3 regions of the Serratia sp. EC4 genome follow, and region 1 is predicted to be linked to each of the others. Evidence: predicted binding sites of a transcription regulator. Region 1 holds the regulator's gene; each other region holds the start of a gene.
The links. Region 1 encodes PurR, which represses purine synthesis genes. Its sites were predicted from a motif close to CANGCAAACGTTTGCNTG; they were not measured.
Positions count from the first base shown of each region.

Region 1 (4,208 bases):
AGCGTATTTTGCAGCGCGGCGGCTTTACCGCTGCTTTCCGGGAATGGCATCAGCGCATTCGCCACCATGATCGGGTAGCCGGCGCCGTTGACCAGCGCCATGACGCAGAACGGGATCAGCAGCGTGGTGAGCGTCGGATTGGTCAGGGTCGCCACCAGATACAGGGCCACCATGCTGACAGCATAAGCTACCAGCAGCCACGGCAGCAGGGTTTTGCCATTGATGCGCTTGAGCGCGGCGCGGCAGCCATAGCCCCCCAACAGGAAAGCCAGCGTCTGCGGCACATAGCTCAGACCGATGTCGCTCGGGCCGTAGCCCATATCACCGAGGATGAACGGCGAGCCGGTCAGCCAGGCAAAGAAGCCGGCCGAGCAGGCGGCGTACATAGCGACGTTGCCGCTGAACACCGGGGATTTCAATAATTGCCAAAAACTGACGCCGCTTTTTGGCGCATCGGCGGCGGGTTGCGTTTTGGCGCGATCTTTGAGCAGCAACGTCGGCAGCAGCAGCAGGGCGGTGATGGCCAACAGCACGGCGAAGATCGCGCGCCAACTGGCGTGGTTCAGCAGCCAGGCGCCAAGCAGCGGCGCCAACGCCGGCGACAGCGCCACCAGCGGCATGATGGTGGCGAATACGCGGTTGGCCTGGCCTTCGCGATAGCGGTCGACCACCAGCGCTTGCCAGATGGCGGCGGCGGAACAGACGCCGACGGCCTGAATAAAGCGCAGTATCCAGAGCTGCACGGCATTTTCCACCCACAGCATGCCCAGGCAGCCGAGCGCGAACAGCGACAGGCCAATCAATAATACCGGTTTGCGGCCCAGTCGGTCGGAGAGCGGCCCCCACAGCAACTGCGCGAAGGCGAAGCCGGCCAGAAAGATGCTCAGGCTGGCGCTGACCGCGCCGGCGGAAATTTGCAGTTCCTCCCGCATGGCGCCGAAGGCGGGCAGGTACATATCGGTCGCCAGATAACCCAGCATGCTCAGGCCGGCGAGGTAGAACATAAAACCAAAGGAGTTTCGCATGGTATTTCTCGTTAATATTTTAGTGTCGCAGGTTTTTAGCGCCGGCCAGTGTATCCGGCTGGATCTCTGCTTGTGAAACGGTAATATTTGCAAAGTGCTGTTAAAAAAATTGAAGGCAAAGCGATGTGGTCTGAATATTCTCTTGAAGTTGTTGACGCGGTGGCGCGCACCGGCAGTTTCAGCGCGGCGGCGCAGGAGCTGCACCGGGTACCGTCGGCGGTGAGCTATACCGTGCGGCAACTGGAACAATGGCTGGCGGTGCCGCTGTTTGAGCGGCGTCACCGTGATGTGGAGTTGACGCCGGCCGGCGCGCTGTTTATCAAGGATGCGCGAGTTGTTATCAAAAAAATGCTCGACACCCGCCGCCACTGTCAACAGGTGGCCAACGGGTGGCGCGGCCAGCTGAATATCGCAGTCGACATCATCGTCAAACCGCAGCGCAGCCGCCAGCTGGTGCTGGATTTCTACCGCCATTTCCCCGACGTTGAACTGATGCTGCAACCCGAGGTGTTCAACGGCGTGTGGGATGCGTTGGTGGACGGCAGGGTGGACATGGCGATCGGCGCCACGCGCGCGGTGCCGGTCGGCGGCGGCTTCGCTTTCCGCGACATGGGGGATATGAACTGGCTGTGCGTAGTCAGCCCACAGCATCCGTTGGCGCAGCTGGCAGGGCCATTGAATGACGATCGGTTGAGGCCATACCCTGCGCTTTGTCTGGAAGACACCTCGCGCAATCTGCCCAAGCGCGTCACCTGGACGCTGGATAACCAGCGGCGGCTGGTGGTGCCGGACTGGACCTCGGCGCTCGACTGTTTGTGCGCCGGATTGTGCGTCGGCATGATGCCGGCGCATCTGGCGCTGCCGCGGGTGCAGCGCGGTGAGCTGAAGGCGTTGCAGTTGCAGCAGCCGTTTCCCGCCAGCCCCTGCTGCCTGACCTGGCAACAGGATAAACCGTCACCGGCGATGAGCTGGCTGCTGGCGTACTTGGGCGATGGCGAGACGCTGAATCAGGAGTGGCTGAGTGAGGCGGCACCGGAAGCCGCGCAGGCCTCCGGCAGGGAAGATGATCAGCGGCGGTAGTCGATGAACGGACCATCGGCGACCGAACGGCGTTCGACCAGCTTCGGATGCACTTCGATCACCTGCGATTCTTCGCGTTTGCTGATGATGCGATCCAGCAGCATGGTGAAGGCCATTTCTCCCAGGCGTTCTTTCGGCTGGTGAATGGTGGTCAGCGCAGGGGTGAAGTAGCGGGCGTTGCGCACGTTGTCATAGCCGATCACGGAAATATCCTGCGGCACTCGCAGCCCCAGCTCGTCAGCGGCGCAGATGGCGCCCATCGCCATGATGTCGCCGCCGCAAAATACCGCGGTCGGCCGCTGTTTTTGCGACAGGATTTGGTGCATCGCCTTGTAGCCGGACTCCGGCTCGAAGTCACCCTGGACGATCCACTCTTCGCGAATGTCGATATGCGCTTCCTGCAGCGCCTTCATAAAGCCCTGATGACGGCCGCCGCCGGTGTTGCGCGACAGCTGGCCCGGGATGGCGCCGATATCGCGGTGGCCGCGCTCGATCAGGTAACGGCCGGCCAGATAGCCGCCTTCGAACGCGTTATCGATGATGGTGTCGGTGAAGTCGCCGCGCGCGGCGCCCCAGTCCATCACCACCATCGGGATATTACGGTAGTCCTCCAGCATGCCCAGCAGTTGATCCGGGTATTCGGAACACATGACCAGCAGGCCGTCGACGCGCTTTTGCGCCAGCATCGCCAGGTAGGCGCGCTGCTTGTCCAGATTGTTGTGCGAGTTGCACAGGATCAGGGTGTAACCTTTGCTGTAGCAGCTGTTTTCCACCGCCTCGATCACTTCGGCAAAATAGGGCGCTTCGCTCGAGGTGGCCAGCAGGCCGATCGACTTGGTGTGATTGACTTTCAGGCTGCGCGCCACGGCGCTCGGCGAGTAGTGCAGCTCTTTGATGGCGGCCCACACGGCCGCTTTGGTCTCTTCGGCGACGAAACGAGTCTTATTGATGACGTGCGAAACGGTGGTGGTGGAAACGCCCGCGCGTTTGGCCACATCTTTAATCGTTGCCATGTAAGGAATGACTCCTGAACTCACATGTTTACAGCATGTAAGTGTGATGTTAATCGTTTGCCTACGTAGATCCTTCTCCAGAGAAGCGAAAACTGAGTTTTTAGTGTGTTGAAGTCTTCAGCGCTTAATCAGGAGGGGCATGGATGCCGGTACGCAGTTGTGAACTGCGAATTTTGTCGCATATTGAACAAAAGTGGAAGAGGTAATCGAGATTATAAACCGGGAAATGATAACAAGATTTTATCGGCGAACTGTGGGAAAATGATTTGACGTACTAATTGTGCGCCTTTTATCCTTAGGAAAGCCCATTTTAAAGGAGTTGTCATGGATACCGATCTGAAGATGTCTCTGTTCACTACCGTCGGCGCGTTGGCGATGATCATCGCTTTCAGCTTTGTCGCCGCGTTGAACTGATCTCCCGCCGGTTTTAAAAAAGGCGCAGCCTCTGGCTGCGCCTCGTTACTTAGGCAAGGCCTGCGTTTACGCCAGGTTTTCCGCCGCAAATGTCCAGTTGACCAACGCCCAGAAGTTTTCCAGGTATTTTGGACGCGCATTGCGGTAATCGATGTAATACGCGTGTTCCCACACGTCAACGGTCAGCAGCGGTTTATCTTCACCGGTCAGCGGAGTTGCCGCGTTGGAGGTGTTGACGATCGCCAGCGCGCCGTCCGGTTTTTTCACCAGCCAGGTCCAGCCGGCGCCGAAGTTTTTCACGGCGGCATCGGTGAACTGTTCTTTGAACGCAGCGAAAGAGCCGAAGGATTTGACGATCGCGGCCGCCAGTTCGCCCTGCGGTTCACCGCCGCCCTGTGGCGACAGGCAGTGCCAGTAGAAGGTGTGGTTCCACACCTGCGCAGCGTTGTTGAACACGCCGCCGTTGGAGGTCTTGATGATCTCTTCGAGCGATTTGCCCTCGAACTCGCTGCCTTTCACCAGGTTGTTCAGGTTAACTACGTAGGTATTGTGGTGTTTGCCGTAGTGGTATTCCAGGGTCTCGGCGGAGATGTGCGGCTCGAGCGCGTTTTTCTCATACGGTAATGCAGGTAATTCAAACGACATTGCTTCCTCCTTTACAGCGCCACTTTTTTCC
Region 1 is NZ_JBNIDE010000003.1:29,737-33,944, reverse strand. Features, by position in the region: gene punC (purine nucleoside transporter PunC) at 1-1,025, opposite strand, end outside; gene punR (DNA-binding transcriptional activator PunR) at 1,149-2,105, shown strand; gene purR (HTH-type transcriptional repressor PurR) at 2,093-3,118, opposite strand; gene cydH (cytochrome bd-I oxidase subunit CydH) at 3,443-3,532, shown strand; gene sodB (superoxide dismutase [Fe]) at 3,599-4,177, opposite strand.

Region 2 (4,208 bases), on a different contig from region 1:
AGGTCTTTCTTCACGATGTTGGCGGTCACCACCAGGTGGCCGACGTGCTCGGCGATCACCACCAGCGCCGCCGGCAGAATGGTGAAGATGGCGAACCACTCAAAGCGCGGGGTGTAAAAGGTCGGCAGTGCGAACCAGTGCGCCTCGCGGATCGGGGTCAAATCCACCACGCCCATAAAGAACGACAGCGCATAGCCCACCAGCACGCCGATCAGGATCGGGATAATCGCCAGGAAGCCGCGGAACAGCACCGAGCCGAGCACCGTGACCGCCAGCGTCACCAGCGAAATGGTGATGGTGGTCGAGTCGGCGCTGGCGCCTTCCGCCGGCAGCAGGCCCGCCATGTTGGCCGCCACGCCCGCCAGCTCCAGGCCGATGACGGCGACGATCGCCCCCATCGCCGCCGGCGGGAACATCACGTCCAGCCAACCGGTGCCGGCCTTTTTCACGATCAGCGCCACCAGGCAGAACAGCACGCCGCACATGATGAAACCGCCCAACGCCACTTCGTAACCGAGCGGCAACAGCAGCAGCACCGGCGAGATAAACGCGAAGCTGGAGCCGAGGTAGGCCGGGATCTTGCCTTTACAGATGAACAGATACAGCAGCGTGCCGATGCCGTTGAACAACAGCACGGTTGCCGGGTTGATCTTGAACAGGATAGGCACCAGCACGGTGGCGCCGAACATGGCGAACAGGTGCTGGAAGCTGAGCGGAATGGTCTGGAGCAGCGGCGGGCGCTCGCTGACGCCGATGGCGCGACGGGTCATGTGTGCTTTTCCTCGGTTTATTGGTTTTATAGGTTTTAGTCAAAAAAAAGCCGACTCGTTAAGTCGGCTCAAATGTTTACTTGGTACCAAATATCTTGTCGCCCGCATCGCCCAGGCCAGGCACGATGTAGCCCTTGTCGTTCAGACACTGATCGATGGAGGCGGTGTACAGCTCAACGTCCGGATGCGCTTTCTCCAGCGCGGCGATGCCTTCCGGCGCCGCAACCAGGACCAGCACCTTGATGCTGTGGCAACCGGCTTTCTTCAGCAGATCGATAGTGGCGATCATCGAACCGCCGGTGGCCAGCATCGGGTCGACGACCAGCGCCATGCGCTCTTCGATGTTGGAAACCAGTTTCTGGAAGTACGGCACCGGCTCCAGGGTTTCTTCGTCGCGGTATACGCCCACCACGCTGATGCGCGCGCTCGGCACGTGCTCCAGCACCCCTTCCATCATGCCCAGGCCTGCGCGCAGGATTGGCACTACGGTAATCTTTTTCCCTTTGATCTGATCCACTTCAACTGGCCCGCACCAGCCTTCGATGGTGACTTTTTCCGTCTCCAGATCGGCGGTCGCTTCATAGGTCAGTAAACTACCCACTTCTGAGGCCAGCTCACGGAAGCGTTTGGTGCTGATGTCATTTTCGCGCATCAGGCCAAGCTTGTGTTTTACCAGCGGGTGTTTCACCTCAACGATCTTCATCATTTTTCTCCTATTAAGGTGGTTGCGGCCAAAAAAATCGCGGGATTATACCTCCTTTTTTTCGCCGCGCCACCCACAATAGCCCGATCGGGATCAACAAAAGTTTGAATATCAGTATAGATGACGAAAAAGCGGAGCCGGTTCACAAGCCGCTCGCAAACGTTTGCCTGCGCTGTTAGAATTGCCGCGCCTTATTCCGGAATCAACATCGGAAGCACAGTTTTCAAACCGCAAACCGTCGTGGGGAATCGCGCAGTGACCGACAAAACCTCTCTCAGCTATAAAGACGCAGGTGTCGATATCGATGCAGGCAACGCATTGGTAGATCGCATCAAAGGTGTAGTTAAACAGACCCGTCGCCCGGAAGTGATGGGCGGTCTGGGCGGGTTTGGCGCCCTGTGTGCGTTGCCGCAGAAATACCGCGAGCCGGTGCTGGTTTCCGGTACCGACGGCGTGGGCACCAAACTGCGTCTGGCGATGGATTTGAAACGCCACGACACCATCGGCATCGATCTGGTGGCGATGTGCGTCAACGATCTGGTGGTTCAGGGCGCCGAGCCGCTCTTCTTCCTCGACTACTACGCGACCGGCAAGCTGGATGTGGACACCGCGGCCAGCGTGATCACCGGCATCGCCGAAGGCTGCAAACAGTCCGGCTGTGCGCTGGTCGGCGGCGAAACCGCTGAAATGCCGGGCATGTACCACGGCGAAGACTACGACGTGGCCGGTTTCTGCGTCGGCGTGGTCGAAAAATCCGAGATCATCGACGGCAGCAAAGTGCAGTCCGGCGATGCGCTGATCGCCCTGGGCGCTTCCGGCCCGCACTCCAACGGCTACTCGCTGGTGCGCAAGATCCTGGAAGTGAGCAACACCGATCCGACCGCCACTCAGCTGGAAGGCAAGCCGCTGGCCGACCACCTGCTGGCGCCGACCAAAATTTACGTGAAGTCCGTGCTGGAGCTGATCGAGAAGGTTGACGTACACGCCATCGCTCACCTCACCGGCGGCGGCTTCTGGGAAAACATTCCGCGCGTGCTGCCGGAAGGCATGCAGGCGGTGATCGACGAAGCCAGCTGGCAGTGGCCGGCGGTGTTCACCTGGCTGCAGCAGGCCGGCAACGTCAGCCGTCATGAAATGTACCGCACCTTCAACTGCGGCGTAGGCATGGTCATCGCCCTGCCGGAAGCCGAAGTGGAAGCGGCCATCGCGCTGCTGACCGCGGCAGGTGAAAAAGCATGGAAAATCGGTAAACTGACCGCCTCTTCCGACGAACAACAAGTGGTCATCAACTGATGAAAAAGATCGTGGTGTTGGTCTCCGGCCAGGGGAGCAATCTCCAGGCGCTGATTGACGCCTGCCAGCAGGGCCGCATCGCCGCCGAAATCGTGGCGGTGTTCAGCAACAAGGCGCAGGCTTATGGCCTGCAACGCGCCGAAGCGGCGGGCATCGCCGCCCAGGCGCTGGATGCCAAGGCCTACGCCGATCGCACGGCGTTCGACGCCGCATTGGCGGACGCCATCGACCAGTACCAGCCCGATCTGGTGGTGCTGGCCGGCTACATGCGCATCCTCAGCCCGCAGTTCGTGCAGCGCTATGCCGGCCGCATGCTGAACATCCACCCTTCCCTGCTGCCGAAATACCCGGGGCTGCATACCCACCGTCAGGCCATTGACAACGGCGACAGCGAACACGGCACCTCGGTGCACTTCGTGACCGAACAGCTCGACGGCGGCCCGGTGATCTTGCAGGCCAAGGTGCCGATTTTCGCTGACGACGAAGAGGATGACGTGGTTGAACGGGTGCAAACCCAGGAACACACGATCTATCCGCTGGTGGTGAGCTGGTTCGTCGACGGCCGCCTGGCGATGCGCGACGGCGCCGCCTGGCTGGACGGCGAACGCCTGCCTGAGCAGGGTCACGCCGCCGACTGATGCGCGCAGCCTGAACCTTGCCTAAACGGCGCCCGCGCGGCGCCGTTTTTTTTCGCCTTCATCCATTCTGTGAAGTTATACTTTGCACAATTTCACGGCACAGAGGAGCCCACATGTCCAGCACTGCCAACGTCAGATTACGCCCATTGGAACGGGACGATCTGTCGTTCGTCCACCAGATGGACAACAACGCCAGCGTCATGCGCTATTGGTTTGAAGAACCCTACGAAGCCTTTGTCGAGCTTTCCGATCTCTACGACAAACACATCCACGATCAGAGCGAGCGCCGCTTTATCATCGAGCACGAAGGCGCCAAGGTCGGCCTGGTAGAGCTGGTGGAGATCGATCACATCCACCGCCGCGCTGAGTTCCAGATCATCATCGATCCCGCCCACCAGGGCAAAGGCTATGCCAGCACCGCCGCCCGCCTGGCGATGGACTACGGTTTCTCGGTGCTGAACCTGTACAAGCTGTACCTGATCGTCGATAAGGAGAACCCGAAGGCGATCCACATCTACAGCAAGCTGGGCTTCAACGTGGAAGGCGAGCTGATCGACGAGTTCTTCGTCAACGGCGAATACCGCACCGTGCTGCGCATGTGCATCTTCCAGCCGCAATATCTGGCGAAGTTCAAAACGCCAAGCGATAAGCCGCTGGTGAAGTGACAATTCGCGAGAAAAAAAAGAGAAAACCCGCACAGGCGGGTTTTTTATTGGGAAATAAGCGGCTAGTATTAAGGCATATTATTTTATCGTCAGGAAATAGCCAGATGAATACGAAAATAAATAATATTTCCCGAGATAA
Region 2 is NZ_JBNIDE010000009.1:32,502-36,709, forward strand. Features, by position in the region: gene uraA (uracil permease) at 1-770, opposite strand, end outside; gene upp (uracil phosphoribosyltransferase) at 847-1,473, opposite strand; gene purM (phosphoribosylformylglycinamidine cyclo-ligase) at 1,729-2,766, shown strand; gene purN (phosphoribosylglycinamide formyltransferase) at 2,766-3,404, shown strand; gene speG (spermidine N1-acetyltransferase) at 3,518-4,069, shown strand.
Region 2: purM (phosphoribosylformylglycinamidine cyclo-ligase) is a predicted target of PurR. The motif match lies at 1,626-1,643, and genes of this name have one in related genera.

Region 3 (4,208 bases), on a different contig from region 1:
CGTTGAGGATATCGCGCAGCTCGAAGCGGCCGCCGCGGCCGCCGTCGCTCACCAGCTCCGGCATGGCGTTGGACAGGCCGCCGGCGCCGACGTCATGGATAAACAGGATCGGGTTCTGGTCGCCCAGTTGCCAGCAGCGGTCGATCACTTCCTGACAGCGGCGTTCCATTTCCGGGTTGTCGCGCTGCACCGACGCGAAATCCAGATCGGCATCGGACTGGCCTGACGCCATCGATGATGCCGCGCCGCCGCCCAGGCCGATATTCATCGCCGGGCCGCCCAGCACCACCAGCTTGGCGCCGACGGTGATTTCCCCTTTCTGGACGTGATCGGCGCGGATGTTGCCGATGCCGCCCGCCAGCATGATCGGTTTGTGGTAGCCGCGCAGCTCGACGCCGTTATGGCTGTTGACGCGCTCTTCATAGGTGCGGAAGTAGCCCAGCAGCGCCGGACGGCCGAATTCGTTGTTGAACGCCGCGCCGCCCAGCGGGCCTTCGGTCATGATATCCAGCGCGGTGACGATGCGTTCCGGTTTGCCGAAGTCCTGCTCCCACGGCTGTTCAAAGCCGGGAATGCGCAGGTTGGACACCGAGAAACCCACCAGGCCGGCCTTCGGCTTGGCGCCGCGGCCGGTGGCGCCCTCGTCGCGGATCTCGCCGCCGGAGCCGGTCGCGGCACCCGGCCACGGCGAGATCGCCGTCGGGTGGTTGTGAGTTTCCACCTTCATCAGGATGTGCGCGTCTTCCTGATGGTAATCGTACGTGCCGTTGTCCGGCGCGGCGAAGAAGCGGCCGACCTGCGAACCTTCCATCACGGCGGCGTTATCTTTATACGCCGACAGCACGTAGTCCGGCGTCTGCTCATAGGTGTTCTTGATCATTTTGAACAGCGATTTAGGCTGCTGTTCGCCGTCGATGATCCAGTCGGCGTTGAAAATCTTGTGGCGGCAATGCTCGGAGTTGGCCTGCGCGAACATATAGAGTTCGATATCCGTCGGGTTGCGCCCCAAACCGGTAAAGGCATTCAGCAGGTAGTCGATCTCGTCCTGCGCCAGCGCCAGGCCGAGCCGGACGTTGGCCTGCTCCAGCGCGGTGCGCCCTGCGCCCAGCACGTCGACCGACTGATACGGCGCCGGCTGATGGTGCGCGAACAGCTGTTCGGCCTGTTGCAGCTCGCTGAAGACGGTTTCCATCATGCGATCGTGCAACAGCGCGGCGAGTTGGCGCCACTGGGTTTCCGTCAGCTCGGGCGCCTTGACGTAGAACGCCAGGCCGCGCTCCAACCGCAGCACCTGCTGCAAACCGCAGTTGTGGGCGATGTCGGTGGCTTTGGAAGACCAGGGAGAAATGGTGCCCGGGCGCGGCGTAACCAGCAGCAGCCGGCCTTCGGGAGCGTGTTCGGCGAGAGAAGGACCGTACTTGAGCAGACGCTGAAGCTTGGCGTGTTCTTCGGCACTTAGCGGTGCGCTGACATCGGCAAAGTGGACGTACTCGGCGTAGATATCACTGACGGGCAGGTGAGCGTCCTGGCAGCGGGACAGCAGTTTGGTAATGCGAAAAGCCGATAAAGCGGGCGAACCACGCAGAATTTCCATAATCAAAGTTCTCTCGTCTTCGAAGCGACGGATAAGACGCTTCATTGGGCGCAACAGGGGAAAACGCGCGTCATTATAGAGAATCCTCGCCGCCGACGAAACCGTTTGCGTAGGGATTATTGATAAAAGCATGCCGCACCGTCGAATTGTCATAACGTGTCAAAAAGTTGCACACTGGCGTTTTGTTGCGCAAAATGCCCCCCGCACTGGTGATTTAACCATGAGAAAAGTCGCGGTTGTCGTCGCCGGCGTACCTGTACCACCACTGGATAACTATTTGAAACGTCTTAAAATAAACTACATCCTCATCGGCGTTGTCACCCTGCTTCTGGCTCTCGCGCTGTGGCCCAATATCACCTGGCGCAGCGGCCAGGGCGGGCAACTCCAGGAGATCATTTCCCGCGGCGAGTTGCGTATCAGCACGCTGAACTCCCCGCTGACCTATTTCAACACCAAGCAAGGGCCAGGTGGGCTCGACTACGAACTGGCCAAGCGCTTCGCCAACTACCTCGGGGTGAAGCTGGTGGTGATCCCCCATCAGAACATCAATGACCTGTTCGACGATCTGGACGACGACGACGCAGACCTGCTGGCGGCGGGCCTTATCTACAACCAGGAACGCCTCAGCCGCGCACGCACTGGCCCGGCCTACTACTCTGTTTCCCAACAGCTGGTGTACCGGCTGGGGACCCCGCGGCCGAAAAGCTTCGCCGACATCAAAGGCAAGCTGGCGGTCGCCTCCGGTTCAGCGCACGTCAGCACGCTAAAACAGCTCAAGCAGGATAAATACCCGGATCTCGCCTGGGAGTCCTCCAGCGATCTCACCTCCAAAGAGCTGCTGGAGCGGGTTGCCGACGGCAAGCTGGACTACACCCTCGGCGATTCGGTGACCATCGCGCTGCTGCAGCGCATCCATCCGCAGCTGGCGGTGGCGTTCGACGTCACTGACGAAGAGCCGGTCACCTGGTATCTCAAACGTGACGGCGACGACAGCCTGTACGCGGCGATGCTGGATTTCTACAGTCAAATGGTGGACGACGGCACCCTGGCGCGGCTGGAAGAGAAGTACCTCGGCCACGTCGGCAGCTTCGACTATGTGGACACCAAAACCTTCCTGTCGGCCATCGACTCGGTGCTGCCCAACTTCCGCCCGCTGTTCGAGAAGCACGCCAACGAGATCGACTGGAAGCTGCTGGCGGCCATCGCCTATCAGGAATCGCACTGGAATCCGCAGGCCACCTCCCCCACCGGCGTGCGTGGCCTGATGATGCTGACCCGCGCCACCGCCGACGGCCTGGGGGTCAACGACCGCCTCGATCCGGAAGAGAGCATTCAGGGCGGCGCGCTCTACCTGCAGCGGCTGATGGCCAAGGTGCCGGACAGCGTGCCGGAAGACGAACGCATCTGGTTCTCGCTGGCGGCCTACAACATGGGCTGGGGCCACATGCTGGACGCGCGCAAGCTGACCAAGACGCAAAAAGGCAACCCGGACAGCTGGGTCGACGTCAAACAGCGCCTGCCGATGCTCAGCCAAAAGCGCTACTACCCGCAGTTGACCTACGGCTATGCGCGCGGGCGTGAAGCCTACAACTATGTAGAAAATATCCGCCGCTACCAGGTCAGCCTGGTGGGCTATCTGCAGGAAAAAGAGAGAAAGGCGGCGCAAGCGGCCGCCGAGCAGGAAGCGTTGGGAAAAGGCTATCCGACGGTGATGCCGGAACTGGCGCTCAACTACTGATTATTCCGGCTTATCCGCCGCCCGCTGCGCCAGCCTGAGCGCTTTTTTCTGTTCGCGGCGCAGACGGAAGAAATTGCTCAGGGTGGCGGCGCATTCGTCCGCCAGCACGCCCGAGACGATCTCCACCTGATGATTCATGCCCGGATGGCGCAAAATATCCACCAGCGAACCGGCCGCGCCGGTTTTCTCGTCGGCGGCGCCATACACCAACCGGCGGATACGGCTGTGCACCATCGCGCCGGCGCACATCACGCAGGGCTCCAGCGTGACGTACAGCGTGGCGTTCAACAAGCGGTAGTTTTGCAGCACCGCGCCGCCCTGGCGCAGCGCCATGATCTCGGCGTGCGCGGTAGGATCGTGTCGGCCGATCGGGCGATTCCAGCCCTCGCCGATGACCTGATTGTCCAGCACCAGCAGCGCACCCACCGGCACCTCGCCCTCTTCCTGCGCGCGCAGGGCCAGCTGCAATGCCTGACGCATCCAGTACTCATCGTTATATTCAGTCATCGCATAATTCCTCGTGCGCTTTTGCGGCGGGCATTATACACACTAGCCTCCCTTTGTCGTAGCCGCCCGCCAATGGCTATACTGGCCGAATCAGCATGTGATTCAGGGACAAGAAACATGAAACTCAGTAAAAAGAACGCCGTCGTGGTGCGCAAGGCGCTGGACGGCTGGGTTGGGGAAGGCGCCATGACGCCCGAACAACGGCAGCAGTTGCTGCTGCATGTGGACGTACAACCTTTCGATTGGCGGCGGCTGGCGCGCTATGCATTTCTCGCCGCGCTGGCCTCGCTGCTGATCGCCGTCACCAGCCTGTTCGCCGACAGCGCACTGCTTGCATGGCTGAGCGAACTGTTCCGCTTCGACGCGCCG
Region 3 is NZ_JBNIDE010000009.1:179,729-183,936, forward strand. Features, by position in the region: gene purL (phosphoribosylformylglycinamidine synthase) at 1-1,594, opposite strand, end outside; gene mltF (membrane-bound lytic murein transglycosylase MltF) at 1,872-3,332, shown strand; gene tadA (tRNA adenosine(34) deaminase TadA) at 3,333-3,839, opposite strand; gene ACP39K_RS20895 (DUF2157 domain-containing protein) at 3,957-4,208, shown strand, end outside.
Region 3: purL (phosphoribosylformylglycinamidine synthase) is a predicted target of PurR. The motif match lies at 1,689-1,706, and genes of this name have one in related genera.